3 regions of the Mesobacillus stamsii genome follow, and region 1 is predicted to be linked to each of the others. Evidence: predicted binding sites of a transcription regulator. Region 1 holds the regulator's gene; each other region holds the start of a gene.
The links. The regulator LexA, encoded in region 1, represses DNA repair genes until DNA is damaged. The targets are predictions, from matches to a motif close to CGAACATATGTTCG.
Positions count from the first base shown of each region.

Region 2: addB (helicase-exonuclease AddAB subunit AddB) is a predicted target of LexA. The motif match lies at 2,681-2,694, and genes of this name have one in related genera.
Region 3: J2S25_RS09585 (DNA polymerase IV) is a predicted target of LexA. The motif match lies at 2,711-2,724, and genes of this name have one in related genera.

Region 1 is NZ_JAUSUN010000003.1:15,523-20,626, reverse strand. It holds gene J2S25_RS02785 (ATP-dependent DNA helicase) at 1-1,807, shown strand, start outside; gene J2S25_RS02780 (hypothetical protein) at 1,857-2,057, opposite strand; gene lexA (transcriptional repressor LexA) at 2,225-2,848, opposite strand; gene yneA (cell division suppressor protein YneA) at 3,003-3,317, shown strand; gene J2S25_RS02765 (YneB family resolvase-like protein) at 3,346-3,993, shown strand; gene J2S25_RS02760 (DUF896 domain-containing protein) at 4,069-4,302, shown strand; gene tkt (transketolase) at 4,560-5,104, shown strand, end outside.
Region 2 is NZ_JAUSUN010000026.1:34,593-39,696, reverse strand. It holds gene addB (helicase-exonuclease AddAB subunit AddB) at 1-2,612, opposite strand, end outside; gene J2S25_RS16380 (MFS transporter) at 2,828-3,964, shown strand; gene J2S25_RS16375 (class I adenylate-forming enzyme family protein) at 4,316-5,104, opposite strand, start outside.
Region 3 is NZ_JAUSUN010000009.1:88,438-93,541, forward strand. It holds partial or broken gene J2S25_RS09570 (IS1595 family transposase) at 1-247, shown strand, start outside; gene J2S25_RS09575 (chemotaxis protein CheW) at 312-794, shown strand; gene J2S25_RS09580 (methyl-accepting chemotaxis protein) at 844-2,556, opposite strand; gene J2S25_RS09585 (DNA polymerase IV) at 2,738-4,030, shown strand; gene gnd (NADP-dependent phosphogluconate dehydrogenase) at 4,138-5,104, shown strand, end outside.

The sequences.
Region 1 (5,104 bases):
TGACGAACAGATTTATATGGCATTTCAGGTAGAGCAGGCCTTTAAGAACAAAGGAATTGTTTTCGCGGAAGCGGGGGTTGGAACAGGGAAGACATTCGTCTACCTTATTTATGCCATCCTATATGCACGCTATATGGGAAAACCTGCTATCGTTTCCTGTTCAGATGAAACGTTGATCGAACAGCTTGTTAAAGAAGACGGAGATATCCAAAAACTTGAGCAGGCACTGGGACTGAAAGTAGATGTCCGTCTGGCAAAGGCTAGAGAACAGTATGTTTGTATTAAGAAGCTGGATGAGCTTTCAAATACGTCAGACGATCTCGATATCCTGGCCGTCCATGATCAGCTTCCTGATTTTATTTTTGATGAAGGCATTTCCATGAATTCGTTTACCCGTTATGGTGATCGAAAGGAATATCCATGGGTGACAAATGAAAAATGGTCACAGCTAGCCTGGGACCCACTTCAGCAATGCTCGACATGCAGCTGGCGCCATCGCTGTGGACAAACACTCAATCGGGATTACTATCGACATGCCGGGGATTTGATTATCTGTTCCCATGATTTTTATATGGAGCATGTTTGGACAAAAGATTCGCGGAAACGAGAAGGGCAGATGCCCCTGCTGCCCGAAGCAAGCACTGTCATTTTTGATGAAGGCCATCTGCTTGAATTTGCGGCACAAAAAGGGTTGACTTACAGATTTAATTCACATACTCTGGCGACGGTGTTAACAGGATATATGCATCAGGATGTCAGAGAGGAATCTCTTTATTTAATTGAAGATATAATAGAACTTCATGATTCATGGTTCGATCTTCTAGTCGAAAACGCCACTGCAGTGGAAGGTTCAAACAGAAAAGAAGTAGCGATGCACCCATCTATCAGGAAAACGGCTGAGACACTGGAGAAGAAGGTCAGCGAATTAATGGACCAGCTCGTTTTTGATGCGGAAATGTTCCTGATTGATGAATATCATTTGAAGATCATGGAGGAATATCTTGAGTTTTTTGCTTATGGATTATCCATATTCTTGAAGAATGAAGAAGGTATCTTCTGGCTTGAGGAAAATGAAGTCCAATCTTCTCTTGTCATTATGCCTCGACTGGTGGAGGACATTTTGAAAAAGGAAGTTTTCTCACAGAACATCCCGTTTGTGTTTTCATCAGCAACTTTATCGCAAGCTGGGAATTTCCACTATATAGCGAAAAGTCTTGGAATTGAAAAATATTCCTCCTTCACTGTCGCGTCCCCATTTGATTACGCAGAGCAGATGGATGTGAAAATTCATGTTCAAGATGATGAATGCATTAAATGGATAAAGATAGGGGAAGACCTGCGAACAACCAATGGAAGCACCCTTGTATTGTTTTCTTCCATACAAGAAATGGAGCGTTTTAGAATCTGGTCGAATGATCAAAAATGGGATTTTGCCATTCTGTTCGAAGGAGACCGAGAGATTAGTGAAACGGTTAAAGACTTCCAGAATGTTACTAGTACGGTGCTTTGCTCATACAGTTTATGGGAGGGTCTAGACGTCCCTGGAGAACCTCTTATTCAAGTGATCGTTGCCTCCTTGCCGTTCCCACCTCATGACCCCGTCTTCCAAGCAAAACGAAAGCAAGCAGAAAATCCTGCAGCAGAAATTGACATACCATATATGCTGCTTCGATTAAGACAGGGAATTGGCCGTTTGATTAGGAACAGCCAGGATTATGGCACGGTTCATTTGTGGCTTACGAAAGCGCAAGAAGAAAAATTCATGGGAGAGATAAGAGAAGTGCTTCCTGCTGCAAATATTCATTAATCAGGGAAAATCCCGACAGGCTTAGGCTTGTCGGGATTTTTTGATACAATTAGTTTCTGCACTTGCACTTTTTATAGCCGCAACCACATTCAGAATTTTCATCTTGAGCATCGGCAACCAAATCATTGATGATGCAACGTCGAACTGCTCTGCAAAGGTCCTCAAAATCAATCGTTGCTTTTACTTGATTGTTGTTGTGGTTAGGATAATAAACCCCTGCAACGTCATTGCCATTTCGTTTGTATCCCATCTATGACTCAACTCCTTCCCTTCTAAAAATGCTTACACCTCATCTTATTCGGAAAGGGACAAGTTGGTAGTAATTCTACCTATTTCGTACGAAAATGTGCACTTCTCATAGTCTTTCACATAAAAAAGAATAATAGAACGAAAAAAGCAAGCGGTGTCCGCTTGCTTTTAGTGCATATGACGATATACACCGATCACCTTACCGAGAATGGATACATTTCGAAGGATAATTGGATCCATCGATGAGTTTTCCGGCTGAAGTCGGAAATGGTCTTTCTCCTTAAAAAAACGTTTTACCGTCGCTTCATCCTCCTCTGTCATGGCAACAACAATGTCACCATTATTGGCAGTTTTTTGCTGCTTGACGATAACATAATCTCCGTCGAGGATCCCAGCTTCAATCATACTGTCCCCCATAACTTCCAGCATAAAAACCTGTTCATCATGCGGAACCAGGCGATCTGGAAGTGGGAAGTATTCTTCAACATTTTCAATTGCAGTTATCGGCACACCAGCAGTAACTTTCCCAACCACGGGAACATTTACGACATTGTATTTAGGAATTCGCGTTTCTTCGTCCAGCTCAAGAATTTCTATCGCACGCGGTTTTGTGGGGTCACGTCTGATCAGCCCTTTGCTTTCAAGCCTTGCCAGGTGGCCATGTACGGTTGAACTAGAGGCCAGTCCAACTGCTTCGCCAATTTCGCGAACGGATGGCGGATACCCTTTTTTCTTGACTTCAGCTTTTATGAATTCAAATATATCTTGTTGCCTCTTAGATAACTTTGTCATATTCACGCACCTCGTATATTTTCTTGTCCTTATTATACCATGTCCGGTCAGTAGATACAAACATAAGTTCGAATTTTTCTGTTGACATGAAACGGATGTTCGCATTATAATAAATTCAAATAAGCGAACGTATATTCGATAAGGGGTGTCAAAGATGAAAAAAATTTGGGATGGCTATTCATACACTTTTATTCTGATTGCTGTCAGTCTGATTTTTTCACTTGTAGCAAAAGCACATTTCAATAACAGTGAACAATACATAACTGTTACTATAGAAGAAGGGCAATCCTTATGGGAGATCGCTGAAACTTATGCAGCTGAGCATCATTTATCTGAAAATGAATTCGTGAGCTGGGTGGAAAAGGAAAATGGAATTATCGGTGAGAGGATTTTTCCGGGAGATGAGCTTGTTATTCCTGTGACGGCTGAATTTGGACAACCAACTCAAATCGCTGGCGCGGAAAGATAACTTAGACGTAGAATAAGGTGATGACAACATGAAAGCGATTATTTATTGCCGCGTAAGTACAACTAAGGAAACACAGGAAACATCGCTTGCCAGGCAAGAGGAGGAATTGTGCCATCTTGCGGATGAATATGGGTTTGAAGTAGTGAACATAATTAAAGAACAGGCAAGCGGTTATGACCTTGAAAGAGATGGCATACTGGAGCTGTTAGAATTGATAAAAGACAAAGCGATCGGTACGCTGTTGATTCAGGATGAAACCAGACTTGGCAGAGGGAATGCAAAAGTCGCAATCCTTCATTGCATCCTTAAGGAGAATGTAAAGCTATATAGCATCTCACACAATGGGGAGCTTCAACTATCTGAATCCGATTCTATGGTACTCCAGATTGTCAGCATGGTAGAAGAGTACCAGAGGAAAATCCATAATATTAAGATTAAACGCGGAATGAAACGAGCGGTGGAGCACGGTTACCAGCCGCAGCAGAATCTCAAAAATCAGGGTGTGCATTCCGGCAGAGACAGGAAGGACATGCCGGTAGGGGAAATCGTAAGGCTGCGAAATAATGGCCTAACATTTTCAGAAATCGCCGCTACCCTTAAAGGATTTGGCTATAATGTATCCAAAGCAACCGTGAATAGAAGATATCTGGAGTATATAGAGTCGGAGGAAGAGTAAAGCTCCTTTCTTGTAATACATTATGCTTTTTAGTAAGATGACAGTTGATATAATTTTTTACAAAGGAGCTTTACTATGCTATCAAGTGATAAGATTGCTAGGATCAATGAACTGGCAAGGAAAGCAAAATCATCCATGTTGACTGAAGAAGAAGCAAAGGAGCAAACTAAGCTTCGTGCCGAATACCTCCAGTCATTTCGTTCTTCGATGCTTAATACCCTAAAGGGAGTTACCATTGTTGACCCAGAGGGCAATGATGTAACACCTGAAAAATTAAAAGAAGAAAAAATGAAGAGTAAACTTCATTGATATATTCAATTTGGGATACAGAAGAGGATGTATCCCTTTTTGATTTCGACAGCATCGTAGAAAACACTAACAGCAGAAATAGGTTAAATGAAAGACCCTTCCGCCTTCATCGTTTGGTTACATAAGGGTAGCGAGTATGAGACAAAATAAATAATGATACAGCCTTTCCATCTCTCTCAGGCATAATTTGTTGTATAATATTTTCTCGCGCTATAATATTAAGGGTGTAGTTAGTACTTATAGAAAGGATGTATTTAATGTTTAAAGAAATTGATATGCTTTCCATTGATTCCGTTCGTACATTATCTATTGATGCGATTGAAAAGGCAAATTCTGGTCACCCTGGCATGCCGATGGGTGCAGCTCCAATGGCTTATACATTGTGGACACGTTACATGAACATCAATCCTAAAAATCCCCAATGGTTCAATCGCGACCGTTTCGTCCTGTCTGCTGGACATGGATCCATGTTGTTATACAGCTTGCTGCATCTTTCAGGATACGATTTATCCATGGAAGATATTAAGCAATTCCGTCAATGGGGAAGTAAGACCCCTGGACACCCTGAGTTTGGACACACTGCTGGTGTGGATGCAACTACTGGGCCGCTTGGTCAGGGGATTGCCATGGCAGTTGGTATGGCAATGGCAGAGCGTCATCTTTCAGCAGTTTACAACAAGGATAACTATAACATCGTTGACCACTATACATATAGCATTTGTGGCGATGGCGATTTAATGGAAGGCGTTTCAGCTGAAGCCGCTTCTCTAGCAGCACACCTTAAATTAGGGAAAATGGTTGT
Region 2 (5,104 bases), on a different contig from region 1:
ATTTCATTCTGAAGTTTCGGAGCAAGTTTTTGCACAGCATCTCTTGCCAATTCTTCAGCCTGCGCCCTTGTCAGCTGGGCCCAGCTCAAGTTCTGCTCCATCACTGTTTCTGCAATTTCCTTCAGTGCTGCGTGGAAAAGATCACCGATATCAGGAGCTTCCAGCCTGAATATTTGGCGGTCCCGCAGCTTCAGCCCATGCTGGACATAATGTGAGAATGGGCAGCTATTGAATAGTTCCATCCTCGAGACACTCGCCTGAATTTCATCGCCATATAAATCCTTCGTGACAGATTCCGGCAGCCTTTTTGTCCTATTTTCATAAAACAGGCTGGAAAGAACATTCCTGGCCGTATCTGCCCATCGGTGATTCTTCAAATAATAATCGTACACATCCCACCAGAAATCATAGACAGGATAATTGCGCTTCTTCAATTGAAGCTGGGAAGTCAAATAGGACAATGCAATATTTTCACTAGCTGCATATTCAAGCTGCTCTGGTTCCGGTAATTCTGACGGATCTGACAGGAAGTAATGAGCCTGGTGACCTGGAAACAAATCCGAAATCCGCTTAATAAAGGACGAAGGCATCAGAGCTTTTCCCTCTTCATTGGCAATCGGATAACTGATGTAAAGCTGCTCAGAAGGCGTCACGAAAGCTTTATAGGCCGTAAAATTCTCATCCAGCAGCTTTGTACGACTGCTCGGAGCAAGCTTTAGGCCTCTTGATTGCAAAAGCTCACGGTCATCATCTGCAAAGATCCCTTCCTCGGTTATCTTCGCAGGAAGAATCCCTTCGTTCACGCCAATGACAAAAGCAATCTTCACATCAGCAAGCCTTGTTTTTTCTATGTCGGCAACTAGTACCTGGTCGATAGCCGGAGGAATCAAGGAAAATTTGAGTGACTCAAAACCAGCATCAAGGATCGACACGAATTGCTTCGATGCCACCTTGCTGTCACCAAGTATTTCGACGAACTGATCAAGGAGATTGACCATGGCATTCCAAGCTTGCTCATGTTCCCTTGCCGCTATCAGCCTTCCTTCTTGCTCGGCTGCTATTCTCCATGACTCGAGTTTCGCAGGAATATCTAGTTCTTCGAGGAACAGATAGATCGCTTCAGCAAGCTTTCTACCCGTGTCTGCCCGCTTCAAGCGGCGTGCCATCCGCATAAGCGGAGCAGTAATTACCTGCTTCAGCTGATTCAGTTCCTGTTCAGACTTCTTCTCAGCATCCGTCTGAACAACACCGTCATACTCGAGTCCGCGAATTCGCCGATAACTCCAGCGATCTTTTTTCAACCATTTATCCCCTTGGATTCCATATGCAAGCACATAATTCTCCAGAACATCCATCTGTTCCCGCATTCTATTCAGATCTACCCCCACCGGGAACAGCAAATCTGTCTTTACCGCGCGGAAAATTGGCTCGTAGCGCCAGTTCCCTAGAACCGTCTCCAGGCTTGAACGGACAAGCTCGATCAACGGATGGTGAAGCATATTCCGTTTCTGATCTATAAAAAATGGCAGTCGATAATCTTTAAAAATAGTTTCCAGTACTTCGCGGTATTCGCTTCCCCTCATCAGAACAGCAATATCGCGGTAGCGGTATCCATGATCTCTTACCAGGCCGATGATCTTTCTGGCAACTCCTTCAAGCTCGGCACGTCTGTTTGCCGCCTGTGCGATATGAATCGACGCCTCACCTGAATACGGAATAGCAGGCCTTGAGTCAAATTCCCTTTCCAGATACTTCAAAGACTCATCATGCCAGCGTCGCTGTTCAGTCAGCACGATGCTTTCTTCCAGTTCATATCCTTTAGATCGGATCATGTCAAAGAGCGTTTTGCAAGTCTCTCCCGTTAATCTGAATAAATGAAGTTCATCAGGCCATTCATGCTTGTAGTCCCCGTCGACCGGCAGTACGATCGTTACTCTTTTGGAGGAGGCTATCAGCTGGTCGATGATCTTCAATTCCAGGGGTGTGAAGCTGTAAAAACCGTCAATATATACTTCCGCATTTTTCAGGTAGCCAGATGCCGGGATTTTTTCGGCAAGCAGCTTGAAATAATCCTCAGAATCTATATATTTGCCAAATAATTCATCCTCAAACTGACGATAAATGAGCTCCAAGTCGTGGATCTTATCATGCAGTGCCTTATTTCCTTCTGTGCCTTCAGCCATTTTTCCGACCAACTCTTGTGGATTGACTGCATAACGTTTGAACTCGATCAGCATTTGCTCCATCTGCTGGACAAAACCATTTTTCTCTGCAGCCTTCTGAAAAATCTTTAGATCTTCTTTTTTATCTTCAATGATTTTACGGATTACCATACTGATCCCCACGCTGTCCAAATGCTGGCGGGTGTATCCACCTGTTTCCTGAAGCACCCTCCACGCCAGACGAGGAAAGCTAAACACCTGCGCTCTGATCATTCCACCAAGATCAGGATCTGTGGACAATCTGTATTCTGACAGGAAAGACATTTGTTCCGGGACAAGATAGACAACCGGATCCCCCTGCGGGTCCGAAACAAGCCTATCCTTGATTTCCTGCAAGACCCGCTCGGTTTTCCCGCTGCCCGAACGCCCTAGTACTAAACGTACTGACATTTTATCTCCCCTTTCTTCTAGTAAAATACAAGAAAAAGACGCTTCTCACCCATGCGCCTTTTACTGGCCAAACAATTGTTCTGTATGGTTATCATTATACCTGTTTTACAGTCTGATTTGGAAGCAAAGAGCCCGTTAATTTTTCCCATCGTTCATGTGGAACAACCATCAATCGACTGGGTGTCTGCATATATTGCAGATGGCAGGTGATAAAGATGAAATCGTTAAGCTTTTTTCAAAAAACTTCCCTCCTCCTGACGCTGTGCGCTATCATGGTTGCCAGCAATATCTATACATTGATTCCTATTTATTCTGTACTATCGGAGAACTTGGGGATTGCTGAGTCACATGTTGTCCTTGCCGGTGGATTATTTACCTTTTTTTATGCCTGCGGTTTGCTCTCTTTTGGTCCAGTATCGGATTACATCGGTCGTCGCAAGATTCTCGTTTTCGGCTTGCTGGCATCTGCTGTTGCAACTTGTGCTGTCGGGTTTTCGGCTGGTTCCTTCAGTTTGTGGATTACTCGTGCTTTTCAGGGATTGACACTTGCTACTTTTGCTTCGGTTGCATTTGCCTATTCCTATGACCTGTTTCCGGCACGGCAACGAACCCTCCTTGTTGTCTTGATCAACACTGGCTTTTTGGTTGCCGGCATCTTCGGCCAGGTCACAAGCAACTTCCTGACCGAACGTTTTTCCTGGAATGCCGTCTTCTATTTCTTTGCTGTTATTTATTTCATTCTGTTTTCTTTCGCCTTTTTCCTGCTGAAAGAATATACGGTACAGCCATTCGAGCGAAAACCGTTGGGTACCGTATTTTCCCAACTAATAAAAGAGCCTCGATTGATGAAGTGTTACTTGACTACGTTTTCACTCCTGTTTGCAATTATCGCCTTTTATGACGCCATCGGCCGTTTTTTTGCCGGACCTGCATCTGATATGCTGCTGATCCGCCTGGTAGGATTGATCGGTGCCGTCCTGTCCCTTTTCACCGGCACTTTGATGGACAGATGGGGCGCACTGAGAACGATGAGTTTCGGCCTGGTAATCGGTGCAACTAGTGCGTTCGCCTTGATCTTCCTGCACACAACCACTGCCTTAATCATATTCTCCATCTTTTTTGTTTCATCCATCTCACTAGTCATCCCTACCGTCATTACTCAGATCGGGTTCTACGGCAACAGCCAGCGGTCGAAAGCACTGTCGCTCTATTCATTTATTCTTCTAATCGGTGCAAGTCTCGCTCCCCCAGTCGCCGCTGTTTTATCGTTTCAGGCCATCATGTTTTTATTGGCGGTCTTATTCTTCTTTAATATCTTTTTGTGCATTTCCATAGGGGGAAATTGGAATTAACTCTCCAAGAAATAAGGTCGTAACTGCGGGGTCTCACCTTGATCGCTAATCCCGCAGGAGTCGAGTCGAGTGCAAAAATAAATCACCATTCCCGAATTTTATATGTCTCGTGATTTTTTTACTAAAATAACTGCCGTAAGGGCATCTTTCGTGCGGAAAGATACCCTTATGCGGGCACTTCCACCTCCATAAGGGCATCTTTCGTGCGGAATGATACCCTTATGCGGGCATTTCTACCTCTATAAGGGCATCTCTCGTGCGGAATGATACCCTTATGCGGGCGTTTTCACCTCTATAAGGGCATCTCTCGTGCGGAATGATACCCTTATGCGGGCACTTCCACCTCTATTCTTAACTGACTGGATTTTGATTTTTAGCTGCTAATTCCTTTAACTGTTTTTTGTCGATTTTTCCGACATGCGTTTTTGGCATCTGGTCAATAAACTGGATTTGTTTCGGCACTTTATAGCCAGCGAGCTTTTTTCGGCAATATTCCTTAACTTCCTCTCCGCTTAAAATGGCATCTCTTTCAAGGACAAGGAATGCCGTCACGGCTTCCCCCCATTTTTCATCGTGAACACCGACTACGGCCGCCTCTCTGATGGAAGGATGGGAGCTGAGCCAATGCTCGATTTCCAAGGGATAGACGTTTTCTCCGCCTGTGATGATCATTTCCTTTTTTCTGCCGACGATATAGAAATATCCTTCTTCGTCCTGTCTGGCAAGATCGCCGGTGTGAAGCCATCCGTCCTTCCAGGCATTTTCAGTCGCCCTGTCATTGTTCCAATAATACGAGAAGGCATGCTTGCCTTTGATTGCCAATTCACCGATTTCTCCTGGGGGCGCTTCGCTTCCATCTTCTCCAAGGATTTTGATGGTGGTAAATAACATCGGTTTGCCGACCGAACCTCTTTTTACATCCGCATCTGAAGGGTCAATGAAAAAATTATTCGGACCAGCCTCTGTCAAGCCGTATCCCTCTTTGAAAATCAGGCCTTTTTGTTGGTATGCCTCATAGATATCCAACGGGCATGGGGCACCGCCAGATAAAAATAATTTCCTATCCATGAATTCCGTTTGCTGGAACTCTGCAGATTTTACCAGCATGTGGTGCATTGTCGGTACAAGCAGGATGATCGT
Region 3 (5,104 bases), on a different contig from region 1:
GTTTAATCATGAAGCCAAACTCTTTAATCCAGTGGATAACCCAGATCATCTAAAGTGGCTTCATACGGTCATCTCCAATGCTAAAGCCTTTATTGGCGGGACCTTCATGGGTTGGATTCCAAACATTTGCAAGCCATACCTGGATGAATTCTGTTATCGATTCAACCGTCGAGCAATAAAAAACGAACTGTTTAACCGATTGGCTCAATGTTGTGTATCATCAACCACTGGACCTATACTGAGCTAGTTGGATAATCAGATAATCTATTATTACATAGGGATAGAACTTTAAATAAAGGAAGTGTACTCCAATGAAAGAAAGTACGAAGACGGTTGTATTCCAGGCAGGAAAAGAAGAATATGCTATTCCGATTCTTTTCGTTATCTCGATTGAAAAAATGGAAGGGATGACTGCGATCCCGCATATGCCTGACTATGTTACTGGCATCACAAAGGTAAGAGGGGATTTGATTCCAGTCGTAGATTTGGAAAAAGTCCTCTATAACCGGGATATTCAGGCAGATGACAAGACAAGACTGATCGTAGTGGAGACTTCTGACATCTCGCTCGGTATCCTGGTCAAGGATGCGAAGGAAATCCTTGAGATACCTCAGGAAAACTTAAAACAACCAGGTCTAATCGCATATCAAAATACTAAATTCATTACAGGTATAGCCAATGTGGAAAAACGGTTGATTATGGTCATTGATCCGGACACGCTAATCCAGTCGCTTGAGGGAATCAAAGAGATTAAGGACTATATGAAGAGTCAAAAACAGGAAATACCGTACTAGTTAGTGTTAGGAAACAAGCTGATCCTTCGGTGGTCAGCTTGTTTTGGCTTTATAGCTTAAAGCTGGAGAATGATTTTCTTAGATCCTCGGCCATGCTGGACAATTTACTGGATGATTCCAACAGTTCCTGCATGGTTGCATTTTGTTCCTCTGTGGTAGCTGCTACCTGCTCGAGGAATTGTGCAGACTTTGAAGATGCGGTAATGACCTCTGTCGCAGATAGCGCCATGAATTCAATCTTTTCATTCGCACTCATGACAGCTCTGCTGACAGTGTCTCCCTTCACGCTTACTTCTTCGATCGATTGAGCTATTTCAGTGAATAGGGCTGCCACTTTCCCGACAAGTTCATTGCCTTTCTGTACAGTAACCTGGCTTTCATCCATGACATTTACTGCCTGGTTCGTTTCTTTTCCAGTTTGTTCAAGAATTGCGCGGATGCTTTCTGCCGCTCCGGCTGATTGTTCAGCAAGTTTGCGCACTTCCTGGGCGACAACTCCGAAGCCTTTCCCATGCTCTCCGGCTCGTGCCGCTTCAATTGCTGCATTCAATGCCAATAAATTTGTCTGGTTAGATATATTAGTGATGATTTCAATGATTCGATGGATTTCCTGAGAATTATTCTTCAGGGAATGAATCACTTTGGCTAATTTCGTAACCTTTCCATTTATTTCGTCCATCTGTTCTGTCACATTGTAAGCATACAATTTACCCTGCTCTATTTTTTGCTTCGTATCTGAAGTGGTTTGCAATGTTTCGTTCATCGATCCTGTAACCTGAATTAATTGGGCAGAAACATTTTCGACAGCTTCATTGGTGCGTTCGGAAATCTTCACCTGCTCATCTGAGGCAGATGCAACTTGCATGATCGATGTCGTGATTTCATTGTTTGCTTCTGTGGTGGATTCTGCATTTGCCTTTAGATTTCGCGACATTTCATTAACCTGATTAGATGACGTAAGAATGCTGGAAATCGATGTTCTAAGGTTTCCGGATAATTGGTTCATTGCCTGGATAATCTGACCGACTTCATCCCTGCTCTTTGCCTGCAACGCTTTTATATTCAGTTCCCCGGCTGCGAGTTTTTTGCAGTAAGCAACCACATCCTTAAGGTTTTTACTGATGCTGCGGGAGACAAAGTACATTGCCACAGAAGAGATGATAAAGGCGATGATGATAAGGATGAAAGTATTACGGATCATGGAAGCAATTGAAGAATGGGTTTCATTCATGATTTTGCTCCTGTCATCCAGAATGGTCGTCTGCAACTGGTTTAATTTTTCGATATTCATATCCCTGATGGTTTCAGCTTTGTTCGCAAGACTGATTTGGGTGAAAATATCAACCTGTTCTCCGTTTTGCTTAAATTCATCCACAGTCTTTAAAATCTCATCAGACCAGATTTTGTCCATATGCTTATCTGTTATGACGATTGCCTCGAATAGGGTTTGAGCTTCTTCCGTTTTCACATTTGCTTTCAGTTTTTTAGCTGAAGCATCAAACTGTTCTGCGTCTTTTTTATATAGTGTAAGAAGTTCAGATTTTGGTTCAGTTATGTAGTCAGTAATGATGATGTATTTCTGGCGAAAAGTGGCCCCCATTTCACTAATCATGATCGCGTAATCACTTTTCTCCTCTGCCAGGTCGATCGCATCTTGAAGATTGCTCAAAACACTGGAAAGATAAATAAAACTGCCCAGGAAAATGACCATGATAAATGCGAAAACGTTTGCATACTTTCTGCCAATGGACCAATACTGCATAAAAATTCCCCCGTCAATGTAATATCTGTTTGTTGATTTTATCGGATTCCACAGCGGAATTTTTAACCTTTTCTATGTTTTCTTCACATAAAATTCAAATTTGTCTTTTAAACTTCAATTAAGTATAAGAACGGTTTTTTTGTTAAACTAGAAGGGAACGTATATTTGGGAAGTGGCTGACATGAAAGAAATGTATCCAAAAAAGGGCAGAGTCATTTTACATGTTGATATGAATAGCTTTTATGCATCCGTTGAAATGGCCTATGATTCGGAACTCAAGGGAAAACCACTTGCCATTGCAGGAAACCCTAAGGAACGTCGAGGAATCATTGTTACTTGCAGCTATGAAGCGAGGAAGTTAGGCGTCAGAACGACCATGCCGTTATGGGAAGCAAAAAAGCTTTGCCCTGAGTTAATCATAAAATCACCGAATTTTGACAGATACCGGACAGCATCTGCGGCTATGTTCGATATTCTGCGCCAATATACCGAACTAGTGGAACCTGTTTCCATTGATGAAGGGTATATGGATATTACGGATTGTGCTGATATCGGGGCACCATTGGAGATAGCTGAGAGTATTCAGAAACGGATTCTCGAGCAGCTGGATTTGCCATGTAGCATTGGAATTGCTCCTAATAAATTCCTGGCGAAAACAGCTTCCGATATGAAAAAACCATTGGGAATCACAATTTTAAGAAAGCGGGATATCCCAAGGATCCTATGGCCGCTCGGAGCCGGTGAGATGCATGGAGTAGGAACGAAAACCGCGGATAAACTAAAAAGTATCGGCATTCTATCTATTGGTGACCTGGCCAAAGCTAATGATATTCAATTGAAAGCCCTGTTAGGGATTAATGGCCTGAAGCTAAAAGAAAGAGCAAACGGTCAGGACAATAGAATGGTGGATCCCGAATCGGTCTATGACTTCAAGAGTATCGGCAATTCGACAACCTTGCCGAGAGATCTTTCGAATCAGCATGAACTCATGAAGGTGCTTGACCGCTTATCAGAGCAGGTAGCTGCCAGGATGAAGAGAAAGGAAGCTGTCGCAACCACGATTAGCATCATGATCCGGTTTAAAGATAGAAAAACGATTACAAGAAGCCAAAAGCTTCAGAACCCGGTGTCGAAGAAGGACGAAATTGCTACTGTGGCCAAAGCTTTATTTTTAAAACACTGGAACGGGGATCCTGTTCGCTTGCTCGGAATCACGGGAACAGACTTGTTAGAAGCGGATCGGGCTGTAAAGCAGCTCGACTTGTTTTCCTATGAACAGGATGCAAAAAAGGAACCTTTGCTACATACGATGAACCTGCTACGTGAAAAATACGGCAAAAAGATCATCGAAAGTGCGGGATTGCAGAGGAAGAAGCATTCTTCAAGAGAAAACGCTGGAGCTGGGACAAGCTTTAATAAGGATTTCCTTCAGGACCGCAAAGGAAAGGACGATTTCGAGAAAAAAGACTTTTAAAGTTGTTTAGCTTCGTAAACCTAATTGTTTGCACCCTCTTGGATTCATTGTTACATTAATTTATAGTTTAAAAAAAAACGTTATGCAAAAGGAAGGAAGTTGGAATGATGTCAAAACAGCAAATCGGGGTCATTGGCCTCGCGGTTATGGGGAAAAACCTTGCGATGAATATTGAAAGCCGAGGTTATTCTGTTTCTGTCTATAACCGTTCTAGAGAAAAGACGGATGAAATGCTCGCCGAAACGGAAGGCAAAAATATTTACGGAACATTTTCAATCGAAGAATTTGTCCATTCTCTTGAAAAACCACGAAAAATCTTGCTGATGGTTAAAGCCGGTGCTGCGACCGACGCGACAATCGAGCAATTGAAGCCGCATCTTGAAAAGGGCGATATCATCATTGACGGCGGCAATACATATTTTGCCGATACACAGCGTCGGAACAAGGAGCTGAGCGAGCTTGGCCTTCACTTTATCGGCACCGGTGTATCTGGAGGAGAGGAAGGTGCCCTTCACGGACCATCGATCATGCCTGGAGGGCAAAAGGAGGCGTATGAACTGGTTGCTCCGATCTTCCAGGATATTGCCGCTAAGGTCAATGGGGACGCTTGTACGACCTATATTGGTCCGGATGGAGCGGGTCATTATGTAAAAATGGTCCACAATGGAATCGAGTATGGCGACATGCAGTTGATTGCAGAATCTTATTTCATTCTGAAGCATGTTCTTGGCTTGGGTGCGGAAGAACTGCATGAAGTATTTGCAGAATGGAACAACGGGGAGCTTGACAGTTATTTAATCGAAATTACAGCAGATATTTTCACAAAGAAGGACGATGAAACTGGCAAAGCGCTGGTCGACGTGATCCTTGATACCGCTGGCCAAAAAGGAACCGGAAAATGGACAAGCCAGAGTGCTCTGGATCTTGGAGTTCCGCTGCCGATTATTACAGAGTCCGTTTTCGCGCGGTTTATTTCGGCAATGAAGCAAGAGCGAACTGAGGCTAGCAAGGTACTTACCGGACCAGAAGCGAAACCATTTGATGGCGACAAAAAGGAATTCATTGAATCGATTC